One region of the Azospirillum argentinense genome, then DNA from elsewhere that is predicted to be linked to it. Evidence: riboswitches for the same ligand, from Rfam matches in the RefSeq annotation. Region 1 holds a riboswitch; each other region holds the start of a gene.
The links. A riboswitch is a leader RNA that binds a small molecule or an ion and turns the genes downstream of it on or off. The one in region 1 is predicted to bind thiamine pyrophosphate.

Region 1 (7,707 bases):
TGCCGGAGTTGGCGTAGTCCCGCACCTCCTGCGTAATCTTCATCGAGCAGAACTTCGGCCCGCACATCGAACAGAAATGCGCGACCTTCGCCCCCTCCGCCGGAAGGGTCTGGTCGTGGAAGCGCTCTGCCGTCTCGGGGTCCAGCGACAGATGGAACTGGTCGCGCCAGCGGAACTCGAAGCGGGCGCGCGACAGGGCGTCGTCGCGTTCCTGGGCGCCGGGATGGCCCTTGGCGAGGTCGGCGGCGTGGGCGGCGATCTTGTAGGTGACCACGCCCACCTTGACGTCGTCGCGGTCCGGCAGCCCCAGATGCTCCTTCGGCGTGACGTAGCAGAGCATCGCCGTGCCGAACCAGCCGATCATGGCGGCGCCGATGGCGCTGGTGATGTGATCGTAGCCCGGCGCGATGTCGGTGGTCAGCGGCCCGAGCGTGTAGAAGGGCGCCTCGCCGCAGAGCGCCAGCTGCTTGTCGACGTTGGCCTTGATCTTGTGCATGGGCACATGGCCCGGCCCCTCGATCATCACCTGCACGTCGTGCTTCCAGGCGATCTTGGTCAGTTCGCCCAGCGTCTCCAGCTCGGCGAACTGGGCGGCGTCGTTGGCGTCGGCGATGGAGCCGGGGCGCAAACCGTCACCCAGCGAGAAGGCGACGTCGTACGCCTTCATGATCTCGCAGATCTCCTCGAACCGCTCGTAGAGGAAGCTCTCGCGGTGGTGGGACAGGCACCATTTCGCCATGATCGAGCCGCCGCGCGACACGATGCCCGTGGTGCGCTTGGCGGTCAGCGGGATGTGCGCCAGACGGATGCCGGCGTGGATGGTGAAATAGTCCACCCCCTGCTCCGCCTGCTCGATCAGCGTGTCGCGGAAGATCTCCCAGGTCAGGTCCTCGGCCTTGCCGCCGACCTTCTCCAGCGCCTGGTAGATCGGCACGGTGCCGATGGGGACCGGGCTGTTGCGCAGGATCCATTCGCGGGTGGTGTGGATGTTGCGGCCGGTGGACAGGTCCATCACGGTGTCGGCGCCCCAGCGGATCGACCAGACCATCTTGTCGACCTCCTCCCCCACCGAGGACGCGACGGCGGAGTTGCCGATGTTCGCGTTGATCTTGGTGAGGAAGTTGCGGCCGATGATCATCGGCTCCGATTCGGGGTGGTTGATGTTGGACGGGATGATCGCCCGCCCGCGCGCCACCTCGTCGCGGACGAACTCCGGGGTCACATGGTCGGGGATGGAGGCGCCGAAGTCGTCACCATCCCGCGCCGCCGCCTCGGCCAGCCGCTGGCGGCCCAGATTTTCGCGGACGGCGATGTACTCCATCTCCGGCGTGACGATGCCGGCGCGGGCGTAGGCCATCTGCGTGACCGCCCGGCCCGGCTTGCCGCGCAGCGGACGGCGCCCGGCGCGGTCGAAGACGGGCACGGCGCGCGTCTCGCCGACGCGCAGCCCGTCGTCCTCCGGACGGACCTCGCGGCCCTCATAGGCCTCGACGTCGCCGCGGGCCTCGATCCAGGAGCGGCGCAGTTCGGCCAAGCCGCGGCGGATGTCGGTCTGCACGGCGGGGTCGCTGTAGGGGCCGGAGGTGTCGTAGACGCGCACCGGCGGCTCGCCGCCGCCGACATGGATGTCGCGCATCGCCACGCGCAGGTCGGGGAAGCGCTCCCCGGCCACATGGACCTTGCTGGACGACGGCAGCGGGCCGGTCGTCACCGAGAAATGGTCGGACGGCGCGGCCTTCTGGGAAGCGGGGGGAAGAGTGTCGGGCATCTGCTGTGGATCTCCATCGCACATAGGATCGTTGGAGACCCGGGTGTGACGGAGCGGCAGAACGGACGACCGGAGCGGTCCCCATGGAGGGGTGCGCAATGGGGATGCGCGTGACCATGGCCCGTTTGTTCCTGTCCCTACGCCGGTACGACCCGGATCAGGTTCAAAGGGTTCGGCGCCTTACGGCATCATCTCAGCCCCGTGCTATGGGGCTCCCCTTGGAACGTCGCCATGCTGAACCATCCGCCCCACCCACGTCAACGCTATTCAAGGCGCGATTCACGGCGAATCCCACCCGATCAATGCAATTGGCGCGATTCTGGTATCCATTATCTGGTATACAAAATCCTATTGCGTAGCCTGAGCCGGCCCTCTATGCTGCATCACAACAACAAGAAGCAACGCCCCCTCCCGAATGCCCGGAGCCTGTCCCATGCTCGAATCCCAGATGATCGCCTTTGTCGCCCTGGCCGGCCTGATGGGCCACGGCCTGACTTTGCTGATGCGGGAGGACGACGAGTGGACTTCCGATCCGCAGGACGAGCAGCCGGACGGCCTCTGGTCGTCGGACCGCTTCAACCAGTCCGGCGAGGGCCACAACCGTCCCTTCTTCCTGGAATGAAAGAAGGCCGCCGCGCGGGGTGCGCGCGGCGGCCGTCATTCGAGACAAGAAACCTGAAGCTTCGCGGGCCGATCAGTGGCCGGGCTGCACCGCCAGCCCACCCGCACCCTGCTGGGCGGCGAGTTCGGCGTTGCGGGCATGGTGCTTGCGCAGCATGGGCCGCAGGATCGCGATGGCGCAGAAGGCCGCGATGAGGTCCATGGTGGCGCAGATGTAGAGCACGGTCGCCCAGGTGCCGGTGGCTTCCATCAGCAGGTTGCCCAGCGGGACCAGCAGGGCCGCGACGCCCTTGGCGCAGTACAGCACGCCGTAGATCTTCGCCGCATGCTTGGTGCCGAAGGTGTCCGCCGAGGTGGCGCTGAACAGGCTGTACACTTCGCCCCAGGCCAGGAACACCAGACCCGACAGGATCAGGAACATGATCGGGTCGTGGCCGAAGCGGCTGAGCATCAGGATGCCGAGACCCTCGAAGGTGAAGGCGATGAACATCGTCGCTTCACGGCCGATGTGGTCGGAGACGAAGCCGAACAGCGGACGGGAGATGCCGTTCATCACGCGGTCGAGCATCAGCGCGAAGGGCAGAGCCGCCATGGTGATGCCGAACAGGCTGATCGGGGCTTCCTTCACGCCCAGATCGTGGGCGATCACGCCGAGCTGGGCCACCGCCATCAGACCGCCCGAGACGGTGCAGATGAACATGACCATCATGACCCAGAAGACCGGCGTCTGCAGCGCTTCCTTCAGCGTGTAGTCGCGGCGGGACTGCAGGACCTTGGTCGAGGCCTTCACCTGATCCTTCTGCGGGGCGCGCAGGAAGAAGGCGGCGATGAGGATGATCGTGCCCTGCAGCAGGCCGAACCAGAAGAAGGTCGCCTGATAGCCCGAGGAGTGGATCATGTTGGCGATCGGCAGGATCGTCACGGCCGAGCCGGCGCCGTAGCCGCCCGCGGTCAGGCCGACGGCGAGGCCGCGCTTGTCCGGGAACCACTTCAACGCGCTGTTGACGCAGGTGGCGTAGACGCAGCCGACGCCGATGCCGCCGATGGCCGAACCGACATAGAGCATACCGAGCGAGCCGGCGTAGCTGTCGATGATCCAGGAAAGGCCGGTCATCACGCCACCGAAGGCGACGATGGCGCGGGGGCCGTAACGGTCGATGAAGTAGCCTTCGATGGGGGTCAGCCAGGTCTGGACGACGACGAAGACGGTGAAGGCGGTCTGGATCGAGGCGCGGGTCCAGCCATGGGTGGCCTGGATTTCCGGCACGAAGAGCGTCCAGGCGTACTGGATGTTGGCCGCGGCGACCATGCAGACGATGCCGACGACGATCTGCATCCAGCGCGCGCCTTCGGAGATGGGCGCCTGCGAGCCGCCGGAACTGTTAAAAGCTGGCCTCTGGGATTCTGTCGATCCAACCATCATTCCCTCCCGTGGGATTGCGACGCTTTGATACCGGGCATGAGGGTCCCCTTGGGCGGGCGAGCGGCATCCGAGCGAGCGTCCGCATCGCCGCGTCATGGGCGGCCTTGTTCCGTGCCGATGTGAGTCATGGTTCAATGATGAGCTGGAGAGCCGGTCACGCCGTCCCTGCGTTCGTGGCGCTCCAGATACGGCATATGGTATGCCAGAGACACGATTGTTGGCAACACGAACTTTTGGCGTGTTGCCCTTTTCATCCAAAAATTTTTCGGGCTTTCGAAAGCCGGACAATCGAGAGGGTTGGCCCCGCCCTGAGGACGGGACCCGATGGTGCTCAGTGCGGTCGCGGAAAGGAGAGGACGAGCGGCCTCAGGCAGCCGCGGAGGCAGCGCGGGATGAGGCGGTGACAGCGAGCGCCGCTATGGCCGCCGCCAGCGGAATGAAGGACACCCACAGCACCGAATCCCAGCCGAAGGCGGCCAGCAGCCCGCCCGACGCAAAGGACCCCACCGCCATCGTGCCGAACACAATGAAGTCGTTGAGCGACTGTACCTGCGTCTTCTCCTCCGGACGGTGGCACTCCAGAACGAGCGCGGAGGCTCCCAGGAAGCCAAAGTTCCAGCCGACCCCCAGCAGGATCAGGCTGACCCAGAAATTCACCACGTCGATGCCCCCCAGCCCGACCGCGGCGGAGGCGGCGATCAGGCCCAGGCCGGCGAACACGATCCGGGACGGGCCGAACCGTTCGACCAGCCGCCCGGTGACGAAACTCGGGGCGTACATGGCGATCACATGCCATTGCAGGCCGAGGTTGGACACCTCCTGCGACAGGCCGCACAGCCGCATCGCCAGCGGTGCCGCCGTCATGATGAAGTTCATCAGAAGATAGGAGACGACCCCGCACAGCACGGCGGTGACGAATCGCGGCTGGCGGGCGATGACACCGAGCGGCCGTCCTCCGGCGGCCTCCGCCGCGGTCGGCATCGGCAGCCGCACGCCGACCAGCACCAGCGCGGACACGGCCGCCACGACGGCCTGGGCGAAGAAGGTCGCCAGGAAAAGGTGCGGCGGCCAGACATCCATGGTGACGGTGACGAGCTGCGGTCCGATCACCCCGGCGAACACCCCTCCGGCCATCACGGCCGACATCGCCCGCGACCGCCGCTCCGGTTCGACACAATCGGTCGCGGCGAAGCGGAAGGACAGAACCACGGCGGCGTAGGCGCCCCCGGGAATCATCGCCGCGCAGAACAGCCAGAAGCTCCCCAGAATCACCGCCAGGGCGGACAGCAGCCCGACGAGCACACCGCAGCCCGTCCCCGCCAGGAAGGCAGCGCGCCGCCCATGCCGCCGGGCGATGGCCCCGGCGGGAATGGTGCAGACCGCCATGCCCACGACGAAGACGGAGAGCGGCAGCGTGGCCAGCGCCGGGCTGGGAGCCAGCGTGTTCCCGACGATGGCGCCCGTCGCATAGACCACCACCGCGTTGGCGCCGGCCAGCGCCTGCGCGGTCGCCAGCCGCAGAACGTTCGCTGTCCCGTGCGCGTAAAAGTTGGTGTCGGCTTGGCTCATGACGGTCCTCGGGACTGGCTCTGTAACAGTTGCCCCAGGCTTACCGACCCGCCATCATGAATAGAAGTGGTATGTTTTCATGATTGGATGAGCTGGAGTCATGAATGCTTGATCGCCAGATACTCGCGATCCTCCGGGAGGTGGATCGGGCGGGCAGCGTCACCGCCGCCGCCGAACGCCTGAATCTCAGCCAGTCGGCGCTGAGCCACACGATGCGCAAATTCGAAGAGCGCTGCGGCGTCGAAATCTGGACGAAGAGAGGGCGGAGCCTCCGCTTCACCCAGGGCGGCGGGCATCTTCTGGCGTTGGCGCAGCGCCTGCTGCCGCAGTTCGAGCACGCCGAACGGATTCTCGCCGATTTCGCGTCGGGCCGCCGCGGGGCGTTCCGGGTGGGCATGGAATGCCATCCCTGCCAGGCTTGGCTGATGCGGATGACCGCCCGCTATCTCACGCAATGGCCGGACGTGGATTTCGAGGTCCGCACCGCCTTCCGCTTCGACGGCTTGGCCGCGCTGCTCGATAACGAGATTGATCTGCTGATCACGCCCGACCCCATCGAAGCCGCCGATGTCCTGTTCACGCCGGTCTTCGACTACGAACTCGTCCTCGTGGTGCATGACGCGCATCCGCTTGCCGCGCGGGGTGTGGCGCAGCCCGAAGACCTGCGTGCGGAGGAACTGATCACGGTCCCGGTCAGCCTGGAGCGGCTGGACGTCTACACCCGCTTCCTCGTCCCCGCCCACTGCCGTCCGCTTCGCCACAAGACCGCGGAGTCGACCGACCTGATGCTCCAGCTCGTCGCCGCCCGGCGCGGGGTCACCGTCCTGCCGGACTGGCTGGTGCGGGAGGACGGCACCGGCCTGCCCGTCCGCTGCGTGCGGCTGGGGAGCGAGGGGATCGGCAAGAGCATTCATCTCGGCGTCCGCCGCGGCGAGGAAAGCGTGGACTACATCGCCGGCTTCCTCGCCCTCGCCCGGACGATCGATCGGTAAGCGCAAAAAAATGGCCGTGCTGTTGCCAGCACGGCCAGTGATTTCGAGAGGCTCGCATAAATGCAGAGCAACAACCCGCCCGATACAAAGGGTGAAGCACCCTGTGCAAGACCAAGATGACTGGTCAGACCACTCACCGCAACGCTTCTCTGATGGCTTTCCACATTGCGGAAACGGTCCCATTCCCTTCTGAATACACAACAAAGAAGACCGCGCCGTCGCCGGCGCGGCCAGTCACTTCGGGGAAACAGCACTGCGGAAAAAAAGCGATCAGCCCTTGAAGACCTTGAGCATGGTGGAGCCCAGGCTGGCGGGACTGTCGGCGACGGCGATGCCGACGGACTTCATGAAGTCGATCTTGAAGTCAGCGGTGTCGTTGCCGCCGGAGATCACCGCGCCGGCGTGGCCCATGCGGCGGCCCGGAGGCGCGGTGCGTCCGGCGATGAAGCCGACGACCGGCTTCCTGGTCCCGGAGTCGCGGATGAACTCCGCGCCCTTGACCTCGGCGTCACCGCCGATCTCGCCGATCATGATGATGCCCTCGGTCTCCGGGTCCTTCAGGAACAGCTCCAGGCTGTCCACGAAGTTCGTCCCGTTCACCGGGTCGCCGCCGATGCCGATGCAGGTCGTCTGGCCCAGCCCCGCCGCGGTGGTCTGCGCCACCGCCTCGTAGGTCAGCGTCCCCGAGCGCGAGACGATGCCGATCTTGCCGCGCTTGTGGATGTGGCCCGGCATGATGCCGATCTTGCACTCGTCGGGCGTGATGATGCCCGGGCAGTTCGGCCCGATCAGGCGGGTCTTGGAGTTGCCCAGCGCCCGCTTGACGCGCACCATGTCGAGCACCGGGATGCCCTCGGTGATGCACACCACCAGCGGGATCTCGGCGTCGATCGCCTCCAGGATGGCGTCGGCGGCAAACGGCGGCGGCACGTAGATGACGCTGGCGTTGGCGCCGGTCTTCTCGACCGCGTCGGCCACCGTGTCGAAGACCGGCAGGTCGAGGTGCTTGGTGCCGCCCTTGCCCGGGGTGACGCCGCCGACCATCTTGGTGCCGTAGGCGATCGCCTGCTCGGAATGGAAGGTGCCCTGGGCTCCGGTGAAGCCCTGGCAGATCACCTTCGTGTTCTTATCGACGAGAACAGCCATCTTACGCGGCCTCCTTCACGGCCTTGACCACCTTGTCGGCGGCGTCGGCGAGGTTGTCGGCCGAGAGGATCGGCAGACCGGACTCGGCAAGGATCTTCTTGCCCAGCTCGACGTTCGTGCCCTCCAGACGCACGACCAGAGGAACGTGCAGCTTGACGTCGCGGGCCGCCGTGACGACGCCTTCGGCG
Region 2 (7,707 bases), on a different replicon from region 1:
AGGACGCGACGCTGCCCGCCTCGCCCATCGACAGCGGGCGGCGCGGGAACTTGCTGCCCAGCGCGTCCAGCTCGTGCGCCAGATAGCTGGCGAATTCGCGCGGCGACACCCGCCCGCCGCGTTCTACGAAAAAAGTCTGGGGCGAGTAGCAGCCCTGCTGGTCGTAGCGCGCCACGTCGTAGGCCGCCTGCCGCGCCACCGCCCCCGCCTTCCCGGCGTCGAGCGCGGAGCGGGCGACCATGCCGAAGCTGATCTTGTGGCCGTAGGGCAGGAAGCGCGCGGTGATCGGCACCCGCGCCCGGATGGCCTCCAGCGCGTCGTTGCCGCCATAGGCGACCACCGTGTCGGCGCGGCCCAGCCACGCGCGCTCCGCCGCCTCATCGCCGCCCTTCCACCAGACGATGGCGATGCAGTCGGCCAGCTCCGGGTCGATCTCCGCCAGGATCTGCGCGAACCAGCCGGCGAACAGTGGCTCGGCGCTCGGCAGCTTGCCGACCGTTCCGGCCTTGACCAGCAGGCCGGAAATCAGGCTCCACAGCGGCAGGCCCGGCACGTTGCCCGCCCAGACATGCAGCAGCAGTTCCGGCCCGAAGGCGCGGGCGAAGCCGCCCTTGGGCATCGGCTGGAAATCGTCGAGCACCGCCGGGTTGGCGAAATCCTCGGCGATGAACTTCCGAAGCTCCGGCCCGCGGAAGGTTTTCAGATAGCCGGTTAGCCCCAGCCGGACCATCTCCGCGTCGTAGCCGGTGACCAGAGGCAGCAGCCGTTCCGCCCTTTGCCGCCACGGGTCGTCGCGGTCGAGCAGCCGGGCGACGGCGCGGTCGATGGCGGCGGCGATCTCCGCGACGGTGCGGCTTCTCAAATAGGTCCGCGCGTTCGTCCGCACCCGCGTTGCCAATTCAGCGACCTGTGCCTCGCTCAGCACCGGCACCGCCACGTCGAGCGTCTCGGCGCCGCGCCGGAAGGTCAGCGTCCGCCAGTCCACCGCGTCGGCGGACAACCCCGGCAGATGCCCGGCGCGCTCCATCAAGCCAACGGCCATTGGGCCCGCGCCGCTTTGAGGAAGTCCTCGACCGCCATGGAGCAGCCCTTGGCATCCGCCCCGTCCGCCCGGCCGAGAAGCTGGAAGCCGCCGTCCACCTCCACCCCCGCATCCTCGGTCAGGATGGCCGAGGCGCAGTTGAAATGGGCCAGATCGTGATGGACCAGAACGCCGACGCTGCCGTGCGGCACCTCCTGCCCGGTCAGCGGGTTGATGACCCGGCTGCGGATCCAGTGCGGGCCGGACTTCACCGACGGGCAGGCCTCGTTGCCGTCGTCGTAAAACTGGGTGCTCAGCTCGGTCATGCCGTACATGTTGATGCACAGCCGGCGCGGCACGCCGAAGGTGGCGGACAGACGGCCATAGAACTCCTCCGCCGCCATCTCGCGCGACTGGCCCTTGAAGCCGCCGGTGTCGAGGATGCGGCTGCCCGCCGGCAGGGCGAAGCTCCGCCCCCGCTCGGCCAGCGCGTCCATCAGATGCACGACGCTGAAGCTCGCCCCCAGCAGGGCGTAGGGTTCACCGGTCGCCTCGGCGCGGGACAGCGCGTCGATGGCCCCGTCCACGTCCAGCCCGGCGTCGGAGACGAAATAGCGGCTCTCCGCCGTCCCGAATTCGCTTTTCGCCAGCGCCAGATAATGGGCGAGCGAGGAGTTGGGCATCGCCTGCTCGGTCGGGAACAGGATGCCCATGCGCAGCCGTTCAAAGTCACCCATGAAGCGGCGGCGGAAATTGACGGTCATCGAGCGGTCGTAGACCGCCAGCGTCGGATGGTGGCTCTTGCCGCGCACGCCCTTGGTGGTGCCGCTGGTCATGAAGACGTGCGGGCACTCCTCCGGCGGGCGTCCGCTCAGCGTCAGGTCCTTGAAGGCGCTGATCGGCACGGCGGGCACGTCGCGCCAGCTCTTCACCGTGCGCAGGGTGCGCGCCCGCTGGGTGGCGAAGCGGCGGTAGGGGGCGTTGGTCTCGAACTGGTGGGCGAAGACGGCCAGCGCCATGCGGTTGAACGCCTCTTCGTCCGCCTCTCCGGCGGCGATGAAGGCCAGCAGCTCTTCGACAAGTCGGGCTTCGGTCACGTCCGGACACACCTTTTGCAGCGCCAACAAACTGTTGCCGGGACAAGCGGTGTCTGGATGGAATGGGGGTACGCCGTGCCGCCCTTCAGTCCCGTCCCTACGCCGGTATGACCCGGATCAGGTTCGATGGGTCACCGCGTTGTCCGGATGAAAGCGCCGGACCGGCGGAGTCTCAGCCTCCTAGCGAGGCCCCCCAGGGAACACTTTGCAAGCTAAGGGACCGGCCCCCGCCCGTCAAGGAGGTCGGGTTCGAGGGTAGGGTGATCGCATTTGAAATCCCCTCTCCCCTCCGGGGAGAGGGTTAGGGTGAGGGGGTTGCGCTTGTGCCGGACGTACCGCCACGCGCAACCCCCTCACCGGCCCCTCGGGCCACCCTCTCCCCAGGGGGAGAGGGCTATGAAAGTCAAATGCGATTGCCCTGGTTCAGGGAGGTCGGGTTCAGGCGGCGGCCTTCACCACCTCCAAGACCATGGCGATCTCGTCGATGACGTTGTTCTGGCTCTCCATCGCCTCCATCACCTCCTGGTTCGTGACTTCTCCGGACGCCAGCTTGTGGTGCCAGCGCGGAGTCGGGGCGTAGGTGATCGACAGCGTACGGAAATCGACGTTCAGATGCATGGCCAGCCGGGTGTTAGGCCAGCCGCGCTCGATGAATTTCCGGTTCTCCTCCATCGAGAACAGGCTCAGCACGTTGGGCGTGATCGGGCGGACGTGGGTCGGGTCGCCGAGATAGCCCTCGCTGCGCGGGTGCGGCACCTTGATGGTGATCCGCGCGCCGTGGCGGCAGACGCGGTACAGCTCCTTCATGATGTTCAGGAAGCCCTCGGTCGTCTGGCCCATATGCTCCAGCGCGTGGATGAGCTGGACGTCGGCGACGCTGCTCTCCTCGAACGGCCAGGGCACGACCTCCAGGTCGGCCACGATGTCCGGCCCAAAGGTGCCGTACTTGTCCACGTTCACGTAACCGGCAAGCCGCGTGTCGCCGCAGCCAAGGTTGAGCTTGAGGTCCGACATCGCGCGCGCTTCCCGCCAGCCGTTGTTGTTGCCACGAACGCGACCCTACACCTCCCGCCGCAACAGCGACAGGGCGGCCATCGCCATCACCTGCGCGGAATGGACCATGTCGTCGATGTCCACATACTCGTCCGGCTGGTGGGCGAGGTCGAGGATGCCGGGGCCGTAGGCGATGCAGTCCTTCAGATGCCCGACCCGCGCGATGTGCTTCTGATCATAGGTGCCGGGGGACACCACCTGCGCCGCCGGACGGCCCAGCACCGTCTCGATGGCCGCCCCCACCGCCCGCACCACCGGCGCGTCGGCGTCGGTCAGGGTGGGCAGGAAGGCCAGCACCTCGCGCAGCTCGTAGTCGAAGCCGGGGCGCTCGCGGCGCAGACCCTCCAGAATGCCGACGATCTCCGCCCGCACCTCCTCCGGGTCCTCCTCGATCAAATAGCGGCGGTCGATGACCATGCGGCAGCGGTCGGGCACCATCGGGCTGGGCAGGCCGCCATGATCCTCCGGCTGGCCGCCGTGGATGGCGTTGATGTTCAGGGTGGACTGCCGCGCCCCCTCCGGGACCACCGGCATGGCGGTGCGCTTGGCGGCCAGCCGGGGGATCAGCTCCGTCTCGATCCGGTGCAGCACGGCGCCCATGTGGCGCACCGCGCAGTTGCCGAGGAAGGGCATGGAGCCGTGGGCGACGCGACCCTTCGTCTCGATCTCCGCCCACCAGACGCCGCGGTGGCCGATGCACACGCGGTCGACGTTCAGCGGCTCGGGGATGATGACGTGGTCGACCCGCGGGCGGGAAAAGTAGCCGAGCTTCGCCAAGTGCCCGACCCCGCCGTAGCCGCCGGACTCCTCGTCCACCGTGCCGGAGATTTCCAGGGCACCGGGGAAGGGGATGCCCGCCTCCAATATCGCTTCAACGGCGATGATGGAGGCGGCGATCCCGCCCTTCATGTCGCAGGCGCCACGGCCGTAGACGCGCCCATCCTTCACGACGCCTTCGAAGGGATCGACCGTCCAGCCTTGGCCGGCGGGCACCACGTCGATGTGGCCGTTGAAATGCACGCAGGGGCCGGGCTCGCGCCCTTCGATGCGGGCGATCACGTTGGTGCGCGGGTAGCGGTCGCTGTCGCCCGGCGCCCCATCCGCCCGCACATACTCCACGGCGAAGCCGCGCCCGGCCAGCCGCCGCCCGAGGAATTCTGCGCAGTCGGTGTAGACGTCGCCGGGCGGGTTCACGGTCGGGATGCGGATCAGGTCGCGGGTCAGCGCGACAAGCTCGTCGCGCCGCTCCGCGATGCGGCGGAACAGCGACTCCCGGTGGTCGAGCGGCATGCCTCCCCCCTACGCACACTTCGTTGCGCGGAAGGATCGGTCATGCCGGCGCGCCTGTCGAGAGGTTCCGCGCCTCACTCCGCCGCATGATGCCGCAGCCGCCCGTCCTCGTTGGTGCGGCCGTTGCGGAGCTGCTCCTCGTACCAGCGGCGGTGATGGTCCTTGGCCCAGTTCTCGTCCACCACGCCGCGGCCCATGGCGTCGAAGGCGCCCTCCATGCCGATGGTGCCGATGTAGATGTGCCCGATGATCAGCGCGATCATCAGCGCGGCCACCACCCCGTGCGCCACATGCAGGATCTGCATGCCGCCGATCCCGGTGACGGCGAAGGGCATCATCAGCAGGAAGCCGGTGAGCGACAGCGCGAAGCCGCCGAACACCACCGCCCAGAAGACGCCCTTCTGGCCGGCATTGAAGCGCCCGGCCTCGGGATGCTCGCCGGACTTGCTCAGCACGCCGCCCAGCGTCTTCAGCCAGACCAGATCGGCCTTCTCCGGGATGTTGTCGCGCACCCACAGCACGAAGATCATCACCAGCCCGAGGACGAAGGGCACGCTGAAGAAATTGTGCATGTACTTGCTGGCCTCGGCCAGCATCGTGAAGTTGGGGTGGCCGATCAGCGGGATCAGCAGCATGCGCCCGAAGGTCAGGATCAGCCCGGTCAGCGCCATCAGCAGGAAGCTGACCGCCGTGGTCCAGTGGGCGAAGCGGTCCATGCCGCTGAAGCGCGGCACCGGACGCCCCGACCGGCCGCCGTGGATGCGGATGGTGCCGCGGATCAGGTAGAAGATCGCCAGCACCGCGATCGGCCCCAGGATCAGCGCGCCGGCGATGATCTTCAGCCAGACCATGCGGAACTCGCGCCATTCCCGCCCTTCCGGCTGAACCAGGACGCCCAGCTTTTCGTCGGGGATGCTGACCCGCCCGGAGAGCTTGCCGTCCGGCGTCTGGTAGAGCTGCACCTCGTCCTTCGAGGTCGGCGAGTTCGGCCCCGGCGTCTGGTAGAACTGCGCCTGCACCGCCGGTGCGGCGAGCAGCAGAACGAACAGGACCAGCAGGGGGCGCAGGAGCTTCGTCATGTCGCGTCCTTCCCTAGAGAGTATGCGCTTTGCGGGGTGCTTGATCGGGGGACGCTTGCCCCCACCCGCTCAGCTCCCGCCGGTGCCCTCGCGGCCCGGGCTGAAGGCGTTGCCACGGTCGTTCTCGCGGTAGGCGGTGGTCCAGCCCCAGGCGCCGGAGCCGTAACCGCGGCGCACCGTCCGCTCCTTGTAGATGTCGGCCAGGACGTCGCCGTCACCGGCCATCAGCGCGCGGGTGGAACACATCTCCGCACAGAGCGGCAGCTTGCCCTCGGCCAGCCGGTTGGCGCCGTATTTCTGATACTCCTCCAACGAGTTGTCCGGTTCCGGACCGCCGGCGCAGAAGGTGCATTTGTCCATCTTGCCGCGCCCGCCGAAGTTGGTCGCCTGCGGGTACTGCGGCGCGCCGAAAGGACAGGCGTAGAAGCAGTAGCCGCAGCCGATGCACAGGTCCTTCGAGTGCAGCACCACCCCGTCCGCCGTCTGGTAGAAGCAGTCCACCGGGCAGACCGCCGCGCAGGGTGGGTCGTTGCAATGCATGCAGGCCATGGAGATCGACCGTTCGCCGGGCACGCCGTCCTTCAGCGTGATGACGCGGCGGCGGTTGATGCCCCAGGGGATGTCGTGCTCGTTCTTGCAGGCGGTGACGCAGGCGTTGCACTCGATGCAGCGTTCCGCGTCGCACAGGAATTTCATGCGGGCCATGGTCGTGTGTCCTCCTTGCGGCGCGTCAGGCCGGTTCGACGCGGCACAGCGTCACCTTGGTTTCCTGCATGAAGGTCATGGGGTCGTAGCCGTAGGTCGTCACCCCGTTGGCCGGTTCGCCCAGGACGATGGGATCGGTGCCGGGCGGGTAGTTCTCCCGCAGGCTGTTGCCCTGCCAGTAGCCGGAGAAGTGGAAGGGCATGAAGACCGTGCCGGTGCCGATGCGTTCGGTCACCAGCGCGCGCATCCGCGCCTTGGAGCTGTCCTCCGGCCCGTAGACCCAGACCATGCCGCCGTCGCGGATGCCCAGACGCTCGGCGTCCTTGGGATTGATCTCCACGAACATCGTCTGTTGCAGCTCGGCCAGCCAGGGGTTGGAGCGGGTCTCCTCGCCGCCGCCCTCATACTCGACCAGCCGTCCGGAGGTCAGGATGAAGGGGAAGCGCTGGCGGATGTCGCTGTCCGCGATCTTGAACTGGAGCGAGCGGGCGAGCTGCGGCAGGCGGTAGTCGCGTCGATCCTCGATCGCCGGATACTCCTTCACCAGCTCCGGCCGCGGCGAATAGATCGGCTCGCGGTGCAGCGGCACCGGGTCGGGCAGGTTCCAGGCGACGGCGCGGGCCTTGGCGTTGCCGTGCGGCGAGCATCCATGCTTCAGCGCGACGCGGATGATGCCCATGGACAGGTCGGTCTGCCAGCTCACCTCGTCCACCTTGTCGCCGCCGATGGCCTGGATGACGCGCATCTCCTCCGCCGTCAGGTCCTTGTCCCAGCCCAGCTTCTTCAACATCGCCATGGTGAATTCGGGATAGCCGTCCTCGATCTCCGACCCCTTGGAATAGGAGCCGTCGGCGAGCAAGCTGACGCCGTTGCGCTCCACCCCGAAGCGGGCGCGGAAGACGCCGCCGCCCTCCATCACATGCTTGGAGGTGTCGTAGAGCACGGCGCAGCCGGGGTGGCGAAGCTCCGGATGGCCCCAGCAGGGCCAGGGCAGGCCGTAATACTCGCCCTTCAGCGGGCCGCTGGTCGCCTGCATGGTGATCTTGTCGAAATCGGCCTGATGCTTCATGTGCATCTTCAGCCGCTCCGGCGACTGGCCGGTGTAGCCGGTGGACAGGCAGCCGCGGTTGATCTCGCGCAGGATGTCCTCGGGCACCGGGCGGGTCTCCTCCACCGTGATGTGCTTGAACATCTCGTCGGCGAAGCCGAACTTGCGAGCCAGCAGATAGATGATGGTGTAGTCGTCCTTGGACTCGAAGATCGGCTCCACGACCTTCTCGCCCCACTGCATCGACCGGTTGGAGCAGGTGCGCGAGCCGTCCGTCTCGAACTGGGTGCAGGCCGGCAGGATGTAGGTGCCGTTCCGGCGTTCCTTGAAGGCGGCGAAGGTGGTCGGGTGCGGGTCGGCGATGACCAGCAGGGACAGCTGCTCCAGCCCCTTCAGCATCTCCGGCATGCGGGT
Region 3 (7,707 bases), 260 kb from region 1:
AGTTCGAAGGCATAGAAGGCGCCGGCCAGCGGCGCGCCGTAGGCGGCGGAAATGGCCGCCGCAGCCCCGCAGCCGACCAGCGTGCGCAAATCCGCCCGCCGCAGATGGAGCTTTTGGCCAAGTGTCGAGGCAATGCCCGCCCCCGCCTGGGTGTAGGCCGCCTCCATCCCCACCGACGCGCCGGAGCCGTTGGACAGCAGGGTCGCCAGGGTCAGGCGCAGGCTGTCGATCAGGGACATCTTGCCGCCGTAGAGGGCGTTCGCCTCGACCGGGTCGACGATGTCGTTCGAGCGCCAGCGCCGCACCAACTTCACCATCACGCCGAGCAGCAGGCCGCCGATGGCCGGCACCAGCAGGGTCCGCCAGGGGTCGGACAGCGCGGCCTCGCCCAGATCCTGCCCATGGGCGACCGAAAAGACGAAGGACTGCGTCCAGACCACGGCCTCGTGCAGCAGGGCGACGGCCAGCCCGACCCCGGCGCCGATGGCCCCGGCGAGCATCAGCACGCCCAGGACGCTGTCGCGCAGGCTCCGCCGTGTCAGCACCCTGAGGAACCGCCGGCCGGGGTTTCGTGCTCTGGTCAGGGCGCCCGCCGCATCCCCCGCGGAGCCCCGGATTCCCGTCATGTCGTCCGGCATGCCGGTCAATGTGTGCCCTGCCTCCGCGCCGTCAACCGCAGGGCGCGGACCTACCCCCTTAGGGCTTGCCCGTCTGGGCCGGCGCCGGAGAGGCCGGCGCCTGAGCCGAAGGCTGGGCGGACGGCGGGTTGACGGCGAGGCGGCGCAGAACCTCCGCCAGATTGTCGCGCACCTTGTCGGCCAGCCCGATGTCAGCCTCCTGCGCCTCGTGGAACAGGATCGTGAACAGGCGGCCCGGCGACAGGAAGAAGGTCAGCGAGACGTGCATCTTGCCCTCCTTCATCGCGCAATCCACCGAACCGGTGCGCAGCGCCAGACCGGGCAGATCCTCGACGGCGCTGAGCGACGCGGTCGGCGTGCCGCCCTCACAACGCTTCTTCATCGCGTCGACGTAGCCGGCGGACAGCTCCTCCAGCTTGGAGCCCTCCTCGACCATCCGCTCGCGGATGCCGCCGACGATCGGGCCGATGCGCCAGGCCATGTCGGCGGGGCGCTCGCCCTTCGGCACATTCTCCAGCGACACGCGCTTGACGTCGCGCACGCCGGCCGCCTTCAGCAGGTCGGCCAGCCCTTCCGGCAATTCGTCGGGGCGGGTCGCGACCTTCTTGGTGCGGGTGTCGATGGGCGGAACGGCGCCGGCCTTGTCCACGCAGGTCTTCAGGTCGGTGAGCACCTTCTTGGTGCCCTTCAGCGCGAAGGCCATGCGGTCGGCGTCGGAGGCGAAGACCACCTCCTTGCCGTTCATCAGGGCGGTGTAGAGTTCCTCGTCCTTGCCGTTGGGGATGACCAGCATGTCCGGCTTTGGCGCCAGGGCGCGGCGTTCGCGCGTCAGCTTGCCGTCGACCACGACCTTGACCTTCCACTGTTCGCCGCCCGGCAGCTCGGCGCCCGGGATGCCCATGCCGAGATTGACCTCGCCCTTGACGTTGCGCGCGATCATCAGGACATGGCCGGTGTCGAAGCGGCCCTCGATGGCGCAATAGGCGAACTTGCCGTCCCGGTCGCGCGACGGGCCGCCTTCCCAGCCATCCTCAAGCTCGGCCGGCCCGGTCTTCTCGGTGGGATCGGCGGCGGCCGGAGCCGACGGCGCCGACGGAGCGACGGTGCGGGGCGCCGGCGCCGGTCCGGAGGACGGCGCCGGGTAATACATGGTCGGCGGGTTCACGGGGACCAGCTCCGCCACCTGCGCCCCATCGGCGTGGGCGGCGGCGGCGCCCAGCAGAAGAAGGGAGGAGAGTGCAGCAGCGACGGCTTTGTCCAGCATGGCAGAGGTAATCCTTACGGGCGGGGCGACGCCGGAAGCTAGCCCCGCCGTTTGGGATCGGCAAGCGCAAGACGAGAAAGTCACGACAAAGATCCCGGCCTGTTGCCGCAATGCCGAATTGCGTCCGGCGCCGCCCTCGGCAACCGGTTTCCCCGCCCCGTCAGCCGCCCAGAAACGCGTCCCGCACCGCATCGGCGGGAAGGGTGTCCACCGGCCCGTCATGGACCGCCCGGCCGAGCCGCAGCAGCACGACGCGCCCGGCGGCGGACAGGGCGCGGGCGGCGCTCTGCTCGGCGACCAGAACCGCCGTTCCGGTCGCGGCGATGGCGCGGACGGCGGCGAAGACCTCCCCGGCCAGCTTGGGCGACAGGCCGAGCGACGGCTCGTCGAGCAGCAGGACCCGCGGGCGGCCCATCAGCGCGCGCCCCACCGCCAGCATCTGCTGCTGCCCGCCGGACAGGCGCCACGCCCGTTCCTCCGCCTTGCCCTCGAGCGCCGGGAACAGGGCGAAGACGCGCTCCAGGTCGCAGGCGCGCTCGGTCCGGCCCAGCCAGCTCGCCACCTCCAGATTGTCGCGCACACTCATGCCGGGGAAGACGCGCCGCCCCTCCGGCACATAGCCCAGGCCGCGGCGCACCCGCCGTTCCGGGGCGAGGGCGCCGATCTCCTCGCCCGCCAGCCGGACCCGCCCGCCCGTCGCCGGGACGAGGCCGAGGATGGCCTTCAGCAGCGTGGATTTGCCCGCCCCGTTGGCGCCCAGCAGGGCCACCGCCTCCCCGGCCGCCACGGACAGCGACAGCCGGTCCACCGCCACCGCCCCGCCATAGCCGGCGGACAGCTCTTCCACGCGCAAGAGAGGTTCGCTCATCACGCTCCCTCCCCCAGATAGGCGGCGACCACGGCGGGATCGTTGCGCACCCCCTCCGGCGGGCCGGCGTAGAGCGGGCGGCCCTGGTCCAGGCACAGCACATGGCCGGCGAGCGGCAGCAGGAAGCCCATGTCGTGCTCTACCACCAGCAGCGCGGTGCCGGTGGCGGCGATGGCGCGCAGGTGACCGGCCAGTTCCGCCTTCTCCCCGTCGGTCAGCCCCGCCGCCGGCTCGTCGAGCAGCAGTACGGCGGGCTGGCGGGCCAGCGCGCGAGTCAGCTCCACCCGGCGGCGCAGCGCCGCGGGCAGTCCGGCACAGGGCTTCCCAGCGAGGTCCGCCGCGCCCAGCCGCTCCAGCGCCCACAAGGCGTGGGCCTCGGCCTGGGCGATCGAGCCGTCGCGCTCCAGCCGTGCCGCGGCCACGGCGGCCAGGACGCTCGCGCCCTCCGGCAGGCTGACCGCCTGGAAGGTGCGGGCGATCCCGGCGCGGGCGATGCGGTCGGGCCGCTGTCCAGCCAGGTTCTTCCCACCCATCAGCACCCGCCCGCCGTCCGGCGTCTCCAGGCCGGAGATCAGGTTGACCAGCGTCGTCTTGCCGGAACCGTTGGGGCCGATCAGCCCGGTGATGGTCCCGGCCTCCAGCGTCAGCGACACGCCGTCCACCGCCCGCACGCCGCCGAAGCCCTTGATCAGCCCCTCGACCCGCAGCAAAGGCCCGTTCGGAATGGCCTTTTCCGGCGGCGCTTCGGGCCTGGGCATCGACGCCGGGCGGGCCGGGAACAGCCGGTCGAGCAGGCCGGTCAGCCCGTGCGGCGCCAGCACGATGGTGGCAAGCAGCGCCACGCCATAGACGATCAGATAGCTGCGCTCCAGGAAGCGGAACCACTCCGGCAGGTGGAGCAGCAGCACCGCCCCCAGGATCGCCCCGGCCACCCGCCCCCGCCCGCCGACCACGGCGATGGTCAGGACGGAGACCATGACCGGAAATTCCAGCACCTCCGGCGAGACGACGCGCTGGGTGTGCACCGCCAAGGCGCCCGCCGCCCCGGTATAGACGGCGCTCAGCGCGAAAGCGGCCAGCCGCAGTCCGCCGACGTCCAGACCCAGCGTGCCCGCGGCCAGCGGGTCGTCGCGCACCAGCGTCAGCGCCCGCCCCCAGCGCCCGCGCGCCAATCTCCAGGCGAGCAACCCGCCCAGCGCCACGAAGCCCCAGACCACCGCCGCCAGCGGCAGGCCGCGCGGCACCGCCCAACCAAACAGGACGATGCCCGGCACCCCCGGCAATCCGTTGGCGCCGCCGGTCAGGCCGGGGCTGTTGACCGCCAGCAGATGGACAACCTGCGCGATGCCCAGCGTCGCCAGCGCGAAGTAATGGGATTCCAGCCGCAGCACCGGCAGTCCGACCAGCAGGGCCAGCAGCAGCGGCACCAGCAGCGACACCGGGAAGGTCGCGGCGAAGCCCCACCCCCACTGGCTGCCCAGGATGCCGGTGGCGTAGGCCCCGATTCCGAAGAAGGCGCCATGGGCCAGCGACAGCGCCCCGCCCAGCCCGAACACGATCTGGAACCCGATGGCGGCCAGCGCGTACACCCCCGCCACGGTCAACACGCGCAGCCCGTAGGGCGACGCGTACAGCAGCGCGTACGCCAGCAGCACCGCAAGCATCATTCCCTCCCCCGCCCAGCGGGGGAGGGTCAGGGTGGGGGCCAGCGCCCACAACTTGCACACGCCCTTACGCACGGCGCCGCGCCGCCTCCCCGAACAGCCCCTGCGGGCGGGCGACCAGGATGATCAGCAGCGTGGCGTAGAGCAGCCCCAGCGCCACCGGATAGGACAGCACCGACGACACTCCCACCTCGAACAGCGCGATCAGCAGCGCGCCGGCCACCGCTCCGGGGACGGAACCCCAGCCGCCGATGGTCACGGCGATGTAGGCCTTAAGGATCAGGTCACCACCCGCCGTCGGCGTGACGAAGTAGCGGTTGGCGAGCAGCAGCCCCGCCGCCCCGGCGAAGGCGGTGCCGAGCGCGAAGGTGATCAGGATCATCGCCGTCACCGGCACGCCGCAGGCCCGCGCCATCTCCGGGTCCTGGGCCGTGGCGCGCAGGCGCCGGCCGAGCTGGGTCCGCCCGAACAGCCATTGCTGCCCGGCGATGAGCAGAGCGGCAACGGCGATGATGGCCAGCGACTGCTCCGCCACCACCAGCCCACCGAGGTCGAGCGTTCCCCCGCTCAGCAGCGGCGGTGCCGCCCGCGGTTCCGGCCCGAACAGGACGGAGGCGCCGTTCTGCAGGATGATGCCCGCCGCGATGGTGCTGATGAAGACCGCCACCGGTGGGCGGCGCCGCAGCGGCAGATAGGCCGCAGCCGCCAGCAGCAGCCCCAGCCCGGCCATCAGCACCAGCACCACCGGCAGCAGGAGCAGCCCGGGCAGCGGCAGATACCCCGGCAGATGCGGCGCCAGCGCCACGCCGAGCAGCCCGCCGGCCATCACGAGATCGCCCTGCGCGAAATTCACCGCCGCGGTGGCGTTCAGCACCAGCACGAAGCCCAGCGCGACCAGCGCGTAGGCCGCGCCCAGGGCGAGGCCGTTGACGAGAAGCTGCAGGGTGATCAAGGCCCGCTCACTTCACCGCGCCGGTCACCACACCGGTCAGGTTGTCGTAGCGCTTGGCGATCGCCGGCACCCGTGAGGCGCCGTCGTAGCAAACGATCACCGCGGAATGCGCCATGTTGCCCTTACCGTCCGACCGGTAGGTCATGGCGAGGCCCTGGTGGGTCCCGCCGGACAGAGCCTTGCGCACCGCCTCCGCGTTCTCCGCGCCGCCCTGCACCGCCGCCAGCACCATGCGGATGCCGTCATACTGGCCGAGCGCGAAGGCGTCCGGCTCCGCGTTGAAGGCGGCGCGGTAGGCGGCGGTGAAGGCCTCCACCTCCGGGTTGCCGCCGGAGATCGGCGAGGCCGCCGTCTCGGCGCAGACGCCCTTCAGCTCGGCTGGCTCCAGAAGCGCCGCGGTGCTCGGTTGGTGCATGGCGGAGCCGGCGACGATCGGCACCGCCACCCCGTTGGCCGCCGCCTGCCGGATGAACAGGGCGGTCGGGCCGGAATGCAGATGCAGCACCAACACGTCGGGCTTGGCCGCCAGCGCCTTGGTCAGGACTGGCAGCAGATCCTTGGCGGCGGGGTCCACCCCCTCCTCGAACACCGGCTCGACGCCCAACTTTTTGAAGGCCTGCTCCAGATGGGCCTTGCCGCTCTGCCCGTAGGCGGTGGTCTGGTAGATGACCGCCGGGCGCTTCTTGCCCAATTCCTCCGTCACGTAGCGGGCATGGGCCTCCTTGGTCACCGCGTCGCCGGGGAAGAAGCGGAAAACCCAGGGGTTGCCCTGCTCGGTGATGCTCGCCGTGCCGGAGACCGTGACCAGCGGAATGCCGTAATCCTGGGCCAGCGGCAGCATCGCCAGCATCTGCGTGCCCAGCATGCTGGCCGCCACCGCCGTGACCTTGCCGCCTGCCGCGCGCTCCAGCGCCGTGACCGCGGCCTCCGGCGAGGTGCCGGTGTCGATCACCTCCGACCGCACCGCGACACCCGCGGGCGCGTCCTTCAGCGCCAGGACGGCGCCGTTGCGCTGGCTCGTCCCCTCCAGCGACAGGAAGCCGGTCAACGGCACCAGCACGGGGACCGAGGCCTCGCCCGCCCGCGCCGCACCGGACAGGAGGGACGCAGAAAAGACCGTTGCCGAGAGGATGGAAAGGAAGCGCCGCATGGATGTGTCTCCTCCTGCCCGGCGAAGAACCGCGCGAGGACGAGGAGGCCAGGGGTGTAGCGGCGGCACAGCCTCGAACGCTTGGCTCCCTTCGCTGGCATGACCCAGATCAGGTTCGATGGGTGTGGTCTCAGCCCGCCTTTCGGCAGGCACCCCAGCCGTTCGTGTGCACAGTGTGAGCCCGGCGCGCGGCTGTCAAGCGGCGGCCCGGCGCCTTTTCACAATTTCGCAACGCAACAGACACCGGAGAGTCGCGCTTCCCGTGGTTCCTTCCGCCGCCCCCGGCCCGCGCCGGACCGTCGCCCCAACCGGAAAGTCGTCACGAAGCATGCGGCCTACCCCGTCGCACAGCACCGTCAGCCTGCACCCCTTCGCCACGGCGCAGGGCGGATACGGACTGCGCGCCGTCCTGTCGGGGCGGGTCGACCACGCCGCCCTGCCCGGCCTGACGCCGCTGCTCCGCCGCGTCGCGGAGGCGCGGGCAGTGACCCTGTGCGTCGATCTGGGGCGGGTGGAGTTCCTCGATTCCTGCGGCATCGGCATTTTGCTGGCGCTCCGCAATGCGGTGCTCGACCACGGCGGCGCCATCGCCTTCGAAAATCACCCGCCGCGGATCCGGCGCGTGCTGGAACGCAGCCGGATCGTCGCCCTGACGGACTCCCCGCGCATCATTGACGGCGGGCTGGCGCTTCCCGCCGCCGCCTGACCCGTCAGTCGCCGCGGCGCAGCGTTTCCCGATAGAGGATGTAGAGCCCGCTGGCGATGATGATCCCGGCACCGGCCAGCACCGTGGGGGTCGGCACGTCGCCGAAGACCAGGAAGCCGAGCAGGGTCGCCCAGATCATCCCCGTGTATTCGAAGGGCGCCACCACCGCGGCGCGGCCCAGGCGGAAGGCCTGGGTCATCAGCACCTGCGCCGCGCCGCCCAGCGTGCCGACCAGAAGCATCAGCCCCAGGTCGAAGCCGCCCGGCTGCACCCAGTCGGGGATCGCCGCCACGCCGCTCACCACCGTGGTGGTCAGCAGCAGATAGACGACGATGGCCGTGTTGCTCTCCGTCCGCGACAGGCCGCGCACCGCGATCATCGCCAGCGCGTAGAAGAAGGCTGCGGCCACGCCGACGAGAATCGGCAGGAGCGGCGCGTCGGCCTCCGGACGGGCCATCACCACCA
Region 4 (7,707 bases), on a different replicon from region 1:
GGAGGAATACACCCAGCTTCCCAACGGCGGCGGCACCGTCACCCGCAACCGCGTCAGCCTGATGACCGCGGAAGGGCTGCGCCAGCTCGTCCTGGAGGAAACCGATTCCCTGCGCTTCGCCGACCCGCGAGTGCAGGCGCAGCTCGATTCCGCGCTGGCCGCCGTCGCCGGTGCGGCGGGCAAGGAGCGGCGGCGCCTGACCATCCGCACCACCGCCCCGCAGGCGGACGCCGGCGCCGAGCGCACCGTGCGCGTCGCCTACGTGGTCGCCGCCCCGCTGTGGAAGGCGACCTACCGCCTGACCCTGCCCGAATCGGCGCCCGGATCGGCGAAGGGGGCCGAGGGCGGCACCGGCGACCTGCAGGGCTGGGCCGTGCTGGAGAATCTCAGCGGCGACGATTGGAAGGGGGTGGAGCTGTCGGTGGCGTCGGGCAACCCGGTCACCTTCCGGCAGGCGCTCTACTCCGCCTATTTCGTGAACCGCCCGGAGGTGCCGGTGGAGGTTCTGGGCCGCGTCCTGCCGCCCCCCGACGAGGGCTCCGTGGTCGCCGACGTGATGGCGAAGGCGCAGGATTCGGCCGTCCGCTCGCGCGCCGCCGCCGAGTCCGGCGCCCCCACCGCCATGGCCGCCCCGCCCTCGCCGGCCCCCGCGCCAGCCATGAGCGCGCCCTTCGCCGGGGCGATGCCCCAGCGCGCGGCGGAGACCACCCCCGCCGAGAGCACGGAGGCGACGGCGCAGGTGCTGTTCCGCTACCCGCAGCCGGTGACCCTGGCGAACGGCGGCACAATGATGATGCCGATCACCGCCCGCGCCATCCCGGCGGAGCGGCTGTCGCTCTACCAGCCCAACACCCAGCCGCGCCACCCGCTGGCCGCGCTGCGCCTCAGCAACGGCGACTCGGGCGAGACCAGCCTGCCGCCGGGCGTGCTGACGCTCTATGAGCGGCTGGGCGGGGCCGCCGCCTATGTGGGCGACGCGCGGCTGGCCACCCTTCCGGCCGGCGAGAGCCGAATCCTCAGCTTCGCGGTGGATCAGGCGGTGACGGTGGACCGCTCCGAGCAGCCGAGCCGCACCCTGTCCCGCGCCACCCTGGCCGATGGGGTGCTGCAGCTGACCGTGACCGACCGCCAGACCACCACCTATCGGATCGCCGGCGCGGCGGGCGAGGACCGCACCGTCATCGTCGAGCACCCGCGGCGTTCCGGCTGGGAGTTGGTGCCGCCTTCGGGTGGGGCCACCGGCGGGGCCGCTCCCGACCTGACGGCCGACGCCTACCGTCTGCCGGTGGCGGTGCCCGCCGGCCAGACGGTGACCCTGGCGGTCGCGCTGGAGCGCCCGCGGATCGAACGCTTCGGCATCTCGGAGATGTCGCCGGAGCAGGTGAGGGCCTACGCCTCCTCCACGGAGCTGCCGCCCGCGGCGCGCGAGGCCCTGGCGAAGGTCGCGACCCTGCGCGGCGCCGTCGCCGACAAGGAGCGCCGCGTCGGCGAGTTGGAGCGTGAACAGGCGGAAATCGGCAAGGAGCAGGAGCGGCTGCGCCAGAACCTCGCCACGCTGCCGCGCGACAGCGACCTGTTCAAGCGGACCATCGCCAAGATGGGCGAGCAGGAAACCCGCCTGGACGGCCTGTCCCGCGAGCTGGCCACCGCCCGCAAGGAGGCCGACACCGCCCGCAACACGCTGCGCGATCAGGTGCGCGGCATGACGTTCTGAGCGTAAAGGCGGAGCGTCACCAGGGCAGCGGCGACACGCCGAACAGCATCCGGTGCAGGTGCAGCAGTCCGCCATAGACCAGAAGAGCCACCGCCGGGCGCCACCAGCCGATCTCTCGCCAGACGAGGCTTTGGCGCCCGGCCAGGATCGCCGCGAAGGGCAGGTTGGACGTCCGCGCGGCGTAGCGGTCCCAATCGGCCCCCAACCGCCGCGCCAGCTTCGCGTCGATCAGGACGCTGCCGCCCAGCGCCAGCAGGGCGAGCGTGCCGAACAGGATCAACGAGGCGAGATCCCCGTTCGGCACCATATGGGCGACCGCCCACAGCCCGACGCCCCACAGGAACGGGTTGCGCGTCACCCGCAGGATGCCGCGGACCGGCTCCCGGTCGCCGGCCAGCAGCCTCTCCTGCCCGACCGAGGTCGGGTTCGGGGTGGAGAGGCCGGCGACGAGCAGGAACAGCGCCACCGGCACCAGCAGGACCGGCACCCAGGCCAGCCCGCCGACGGGCGGCCACACCGGCACATGGGGCGCCGCGTTGTAGGCCGCCACCAGCCACCAGAAGGCCAGCGCCGAGACCAGCGAATAGAGGCCGAGATAGGGCTTCTCGCCCAGCCGTCCGACCAGGGCCGCGCGCAGCGGCGTGCTGGAAATGCCGAAATGCGTCAGCAGCAGGAACAGCCCCGCGGCGGACAGATGGGCAATGGTCCCGGTCATGAGCGGTCTCCCGGTCGCGTCCTACAACCCTCGTCAGGCGCCCTCGTCAGGCGCCCTTTTCCAGCGTCGTGCCGCTGCAATAGGCCCAATCGTCGCCGTGCAGGCCGAAGAACAGGGCCACCGGCTGCTTGCCGGAGCGGTCGATGACCACGCGGAAGCGGTTGCCGGTGCAGGCGCCCGCCGCCTGCTTCTGGTAGGGCAGCTTGACGCTCTTGGATTTCAGGCAGGAATCGGCGGCCTTGGGCGGGTTGGCCGACGCGTCGATGCGCTTGCCGTTCAGCACCATGTAGTAGTTGGTGGCCTGCCCGCCCTTGACCTCGGCCTTCACCTCGATCTTGCCGAATCGGGACTTGTAGAGGCCGGCGTCGGTTTCCCCGTCCGGCGCGCCGGGGGCGATGGCGCGGAAGGACACGGCGCCGCAGGCCGGCGGCTCCTTCTTCTGGGCGAAGGCCGGCTGGGCCAGGGCGACGGTGGCGGCCCCGACGATCAGCGCGGCACCGAAAAGACGCGACAGCGGCATGCGAACCTCCTGGATCGGATGGAAGGGGTTGGGGCGGGTCAGGCGGGGGCCTGGCAGAACAAGGTCTGCTGCATGATGGCGCAGTCCTTCTCCACCCCGCCGTCGAGCATCGAGATCTCGACGCTGGTGACGGTCAGGGTGCGGCCCGGCTTCAACACGCGGGCCCGGGCGATCATCACCTCGCCCTTGGCCGGCGACATCAGATTGACCTTGAACTCCACCGCCAGGACCTCGCTGCCCGTCGGCATCAGCGTGTAGCCGGCGTAGCCCCCGGCGTTGTCGGCCAGCGTGCTGACCATGCCCGCGTGGAAGAAGCCGTGCTGCTGCGTCAGGTCGGCGCGGAACGGCAGGCGCATTTCGCAGAAGCCGGGCTCCAGCCGCGTCAGCTCGATCCCCAGCGTCTTGCAGATCGGCTGGCGTTCGAAGCCGGCGCGGCAGCGCGCCTCCCAGTCCGGATCGCGCGGTTCGAAGGTCTTGGGCACGTCTCGGGTCTCTCTGATTGTGTTCGGGCGGCCCTTACCCTGCGCCAGCCTTACGTTCCGATCAAGCCGAGCTGCGGGCTCGACGCCTCCGCGAAGGCCCGTTTCGGCATGCGCCCGGCCAGACGGGCCGCCCGCCCCGCCGCCACCGCGTCGCGCATCGCCGCCGCCATGCGCACCGGATCGCGTGCCTTCGACACGGCGGTGTTCAGCAGGACGGCGGCGCAGCCCAGCTCCATCGCCAGGGCGGCGTCCGACGCCGTGCCGATTCCGGCGTCCAGGACCACCGGCACCGGGCTGCGCGCGCAGATCGTCTCGATGGCGTGCGGGTTGCGGATGCCCAACCCCGAGCCGATGAAGGCGCCCAGCGGCATCACCGCCGCCGCACCCAGATCGGCGAGCTTGCGGCAGGTCACCGGATCGTCGTTGCAGTAGGGCAGAACGGTGAAGCCATCGGCCACCAGCTCCTCCGTCGCGCGCAGCAGCTCCTCGACGTCGGGGTAGAGCAGCTCGCGGTCGCCGATGACCTCCAGCTTGATCCAGTCCACATCCAGCGCCTCGCGGGCGAGCTGCGCAGTCAGCACCGCCTCCTTGGCGGTCAGGCAGCCGGCGGTGTTGGGCAGCAGTCCGGCGCGGTCCCCGATGACGTCGACGAGGCTTTCCGAATAGCCGTCCAGGCTGATGCGGCGGATGGCCAGAGTGACCAGTTCGCTGCCGCTGGCCGCCAGCGCGTCAAGCATGACCTGCTGGTTCGGATAGCCGGCGGTGCCGAGAAACAGGCGCGAGCGGAACTCACGGCCCGCTATGGTGAGCGTGTCGTTCATGGGTGTTTCCTTGAATGTCGGACCCGCGCTCCGGCGGGTGAGAATTTCAGCCGCCCTGCACGGGGCGGATGATCTCCAGGGCGTCGCCCGCGGACAGCGGCGTCTCGTCCCAGCGGCGGGACGGCAGGACGGCGCCGTTGAGGGCGACCGCGACCCCGCGGGTGCCCGCGGCGATTCCCCGCCCGGCCAGCAGGGCGGCGACGGTGGGGGCGGCGAGATCCTCCTCCCGCCCGTTGACGCGGATGCGCGCGCTCATGCCGCGGCTCCTCTGGGCTGGGCGAAGCGGTCGAGCGCGAAGGGGCGGATCACCGGATCGGCCTCCCCGGTCAGGATCAGCCGCGCGATCGAATCCGCGGTGACCGGGGTCAGCAGGATGCCGTTGCGGTGGTGCCCGGTGGCGTAGACCAGCCCCTCCACCTCCGAGAGGCCGAGGATCGGGGCGTCGTCGCGGGTGCCGGGGCGGAAACCGGCCCACGCCTCTTCGATGGGCAGTTCGGCGATACCCGGTAGGGCACGCCACGCCCCTTCCAGCAGGGCGAACTGGCCCCCCGCGGTCAGCCGGTCGTCGAATCCGCGCTCCTCCGTCGTGGCGCCGACCAACAGCCGCCCGTCCAGCCGCGGGATCAGGTAGGTGCCGGGGGTCCACACCACATGGCGCAGCAGCGGCAGGCGGGCGTCCATGCGCAGGCAGAGCATCTGCCCCTTCACCGGACGCACGGGCGGACGCACCGCCGGGGACAGCCCGTCTATCCAGCCCGACCACGCCCCGGCGGCCAGGACCACATGGTCGGCCTCGACCAGCCGGTCACCAACCTGGACGCCAACGGCGCGACCACCACGGACCTCGATGCGGCCGATCTCTGCATACTCGTGCACCACGGCACCAGCCCGCAAAGCAGCGGCGTGCAGGGCGGCGGCGACCTTGCGGTTGTCCACCTGATGGTCGCCGGCGCAGAAGAGCGCGCCGGCCACGCCCGGCTGGAGGTAGGGCTCGCGCCGCCGCACCTCCGCCCCGCTCAACCACTCGACCGGCAGGCCGAGCTTGGTCTGGAAATCGTGCAGGAAGCGCACCTTGGCGGCGTCGTCGGCGTTCAGCGCGATGACCATGGTGCCTTCGTCGCGCAGGTCCACCGCCATGCCGGAGGCGGCCTCCAGCTCCGCCGCGAAGGCGGGCCACAGGTTCTGCGAGGCGCGGGTCAGCGGCAGAAGGCTCTCTTCGCCGGGTTCGGTCTCCACGCAGGCGGCGAGCATGCCGCCCGCGGCGTGGCTGGCGCCCCGGCCGGCGGCGCCACGGTCGAAGACCTCCACCCGGCAGCCGGCGGCGGCCAGTCTCCAGGCGATGGACAGGCCGATCACACCGGCGCCGACCACGGCGACGGTGGGCTTTGCGGAATCGGAATGAAATGAAGGCGCGGATACCATGCGGCGGCTCCCTTCGCTGGCATTATCCAGACAGGTTCGATGGGTGTGATCTCAGCCGCGCGAGCGCATCCCGCACGGCACCCCAGCCAATGCGCGGATCATCCGGAAGAGAACCGCCTTTGGCAAGCCCCTTTTCGTTGGCTCAACCCGCAGATTTTCCTTCTCATAGATGGCCGGGACAAAGCCGCCGCGTCGGCGGCTTCCATCCTATATGATAGAAATAAATCTTTTCACAGCAACCTCACAGTCCAGCTTTTATGAAGTACAATACGAGAAAAACTTATTTTTCTTGTTCAATTGATTCTTGGCGGGATTATCATTTTCTGTACAAAACACTGCCCATGCAATCACATGAACATTCGCGCACCAAAGCATACAATGATATGCTTTTCTGCAAAGCCAATTAGAGAGCTTTCCAATTTACCTTCTGGCATATACAATATACCCGCCGGATGGAGAAGCTACATCAGCCATGCTTCTTGAGAAACAAGACCCGATTCCTTCCGAGGATTTTCTCGGACCTGATCATTAATCAACCGAGATTTGAATCTTACCTACTACTAAACGAATAGAAAAGAGGAAATTATGTCAGTACAGGAAATATTAAAAGATACAACATCCAATATAGTGACCGCCATCAATAAAGCAATTTCAGAAATTATTCAGACAGCCTCGATATCGGACAGCGCCTTCAGCGGAGTAATTTTTGTATTCGCGTGGATTTTTATTAGTCTATCTTTTCTTTGGTTGTTTCGCAGAATATTTCGTTTTTTTCTAAAGGAGTCCGTGGGAATTGCCCATGACACGCTCCAAATCAAAAAGATGTGGAAGCGCTCAAAAGAAATATTTCCCAACAAGATTTTCGATCCTTTTGACAATATGGGGTTATCACGTGCACGCATTTCCAGCAGCCCCGCCACGAAACTATGGAGCTTCTTCGGTACCGATCGGGAGTTGATGCAGGGACTAAGACTGAAGCACTGGGCTGCGCGCGTAGCCCTGGCCATTGCTATCGCCACCACGACAGCCATGGCGGCCTTTGGTTCGGCGTCGTTCGTCCGGGAGCTTTGCGCATCGTCGGGAGCAAGCGCACTCACAACCCTATTGGCGGTGAGTTTCGGCACTCTGTTGTATACATCCATTATTTATGCTTTCGACCTGTCCATTGTCACTGCTGAAAAGATGTCGCTTGCGCGTATCTCCTGGCGATTTGCCTTTGCCCTGTTCATGTCTTGCGTGATCGGCGCCCAACTGAACATTGACTTCCACAAGGAATTTCTCAAAGCAAGACTGGAGAAAACAATTGATCTTCGCAACATGGAAGAGCAAATAGGCATCCTGAGGACAAATCTTGGAGAAGCAGAAGCAACAAAAACAGAATCGGACAAATCGCTTGCAGCTCTCCGCGAACGCGAGAAATCCCTATCGTCGCCAAACACCACGGGCCTGAAGGAGTTTTCAACACAGCGCGACTTCTTGCTAAACGACAAAGCCAAACTTGAGTGCATGCTGAAAAATGAACGAGAATATGGAAATTTCTCCTCATGCGACCCGCAGTCCGACTTTGGGTTATCCCTCAACAAAGCCCCTCGCGAGGCCGGACCGAGAGGAGAACTAGACTGCGCAGCGAAGCACAAAAATACGAATGCCTGCAAAATATACATAAAAATAGATCAATTGAGACAGGATGTAGAGCGGATTAACCTCTCTATTTTTCAGGCTACAGACGCCAAATTCCAAGAAGAATCCATCACAAAGATCAACGAAGAGATCAAAGAATATGAAGAAAAAAATAGAATCAGCAATGGATCTTTGAATAACCTGAAATATAGCATCGACGAACAACAGACGAGAATCGCCAACGCGAAGAAACGTTTGGAAGGATCAAAAACCGACCTGCTGCGCGAGATGATCGATACCATAAGGGCCGATTTCCGCGGAGAGGGTGATGGCTCCAGCTATTGGATGCTGGCAATGTTTGCCACTATCGTGATCATCGATCTTTTTGCGGTGATCGCAAAGTTCATCACCAA

Region 2: linked by a shared signal. The riboswitch ahead of ABAZ39_RS15320 (LuxE/PaaK family acyltransferase) and the one ahead of thiC (phosphomethylpyrimidine synthase ThiC) in region 1 are both predicted to bind thiamine pyrophosphate.
Region 3: linked by a shared signal. The riboswitch ahead of ABAZ39_RS08700 (ABC transporter substrate-binding protein) and the one ahead of thiC (phosphomethylpyrimidine synthase ThiC) in region 1 are both predicted to bind thiamine pyrophosphate.
Region 4: linked by a shared signal. The riboswitch ahead of thiO (glycine oxidase ThiO) and the one ahead of thiC (phosphomethylpyrimidine synthase ThiC) in region 1 are both predicted to bind thiamine pyrophosphate.

Annotation. Positions count from the first base shown of each region.
Region 1 covers NZ_CP007793.1:1,553,409-1,561,115, forward strand. The annotation lists gene thiC (phosphomethylpyrimidine synthase ThiC) at 1-1,768, opposite strand, end outside; TPP riboswitch at 1,885-1,997, opposite strand; gene ABAZ39_RS07410 (hypothetical protein) at 2,202-2,390, shown strand; gene oxlT (oxalate/formate MFS antiporter) at 2,463-3,725, opposite strand; gene ABAZ39_RS07420 (MFS transporter) at 4,179-5,381, opposite strand; gene ABAZ39_RS07425 (LysR family transcriptional regulator) at 5,486-6,373, shown strand; gene sucD (succinate--CoA ligase subunit alpha) at 6,644-7,519, opposite strand; gene sucC (ADP-forming succinate--CoA ligase subunit beta) at 7,521-7,707, opposite strand, start outside.
Region 2 covers NZ_CP007794.1:240,267-247,973, forward strand. The annotation lists gene ABAZ39_RS15315 (acyl-CoA reductase) at 1-1,042, opposite strand, end outside; gene ABAZ39_RS15320 (LuxE/PaaK family acyltransferase) at 1,027-2,118, opposite strand; TPP riboswitch at 2,195-2,324, opposite strand; gene ABAZ39_RS15325 (class I SAM-dependent methyltransferase) at 2,557-3,132, opposite strand; gene ABAZ39_RS15330 (acetylornithine deacetylase/succinyl-diaminopimelate desuccinylase family protein) at 3,178-4,461, opposite strand; gene ABAZ39_RS15335 (formate dehydrogenase subunit gamma) at 4,536-5,540, opposite strand; gene fdh3B (formate dehydrogenase FDH3 subunit beta) at 5,610-6,245, opposite strand; gene ABAZ39_RS15345 (formate dehydrogenase subunit alpha) at 6,271-7,707, opposite strand, start outside.
Region 3 covers NZ_CP007793.1:1,813,938-1,821,644, forward strand. The annotation lists gene ABAZ39_RS08675 (chloride channel protein) at 1-545, opposite strand, end outside; gene ABAZ39_RS08680 (hypothetical protein) at 697-1,902, opposite strand; gene ABAZ39_RS08685 (ABC transporter ATP-binding protein) at 2,063-2,770, opposite strand; gene ABAZ39_RS08690 (branched-chain amino acid ABC transporter ATP-binding protein/permease) at 2,770-4,437, opposite strand; gene ABAZ39_RS08695 (branched-chain amino acid ABC transporter permease) at 4,502-5,386, opposite strand; gene ABAZ39_RS08700 (ABC transporter substrate-binding protein) at 5,394-6,536, opposite strand; TPP riboswitch at 6,606-6,703, opposite strand; gene ABAZ39_RS32915 (STAS domain-containing protein) at 6,865-7,242, shown strand; gene ABAZ39_RS08710 (DMT family transporter) at 7,247-7,707, opposite strand, start outside.
Region 4 covers NZ_CP007797.1:261,283-268,989, reverse strand. The annotation lists gene ABAZ39_RS30520 (hypothetical protein) at 1-1,714, shown strand, start outside; gene ABAZ39_RS30515 (NnrU family protein) at 1,731-2,429, opposite strand; gene ABAZ39_RS30510 (hypothetical protein) at 2,476-2,949, opposite strand; gene ABAZ39_RS30505 (PaaI family thioesterase) at 2,988-3,431, opposite strand; gene ABAZ39_RS30500 (thiazole synthase) at 3,482-4,252, opposite strand; gene thiS (sulfur carrier protein ThiS) at 4,299-4,508, opposite strand; gene thiO (glycine oxidase ThiO) at 4,505-5,674, opposite strand; TPP riboswitch at 5,666-5,769, opposite strand; gene ABAZ39_RS35235 (DUF4407 domain-containing protein) at 6,260-7,707, shown strand, end outside.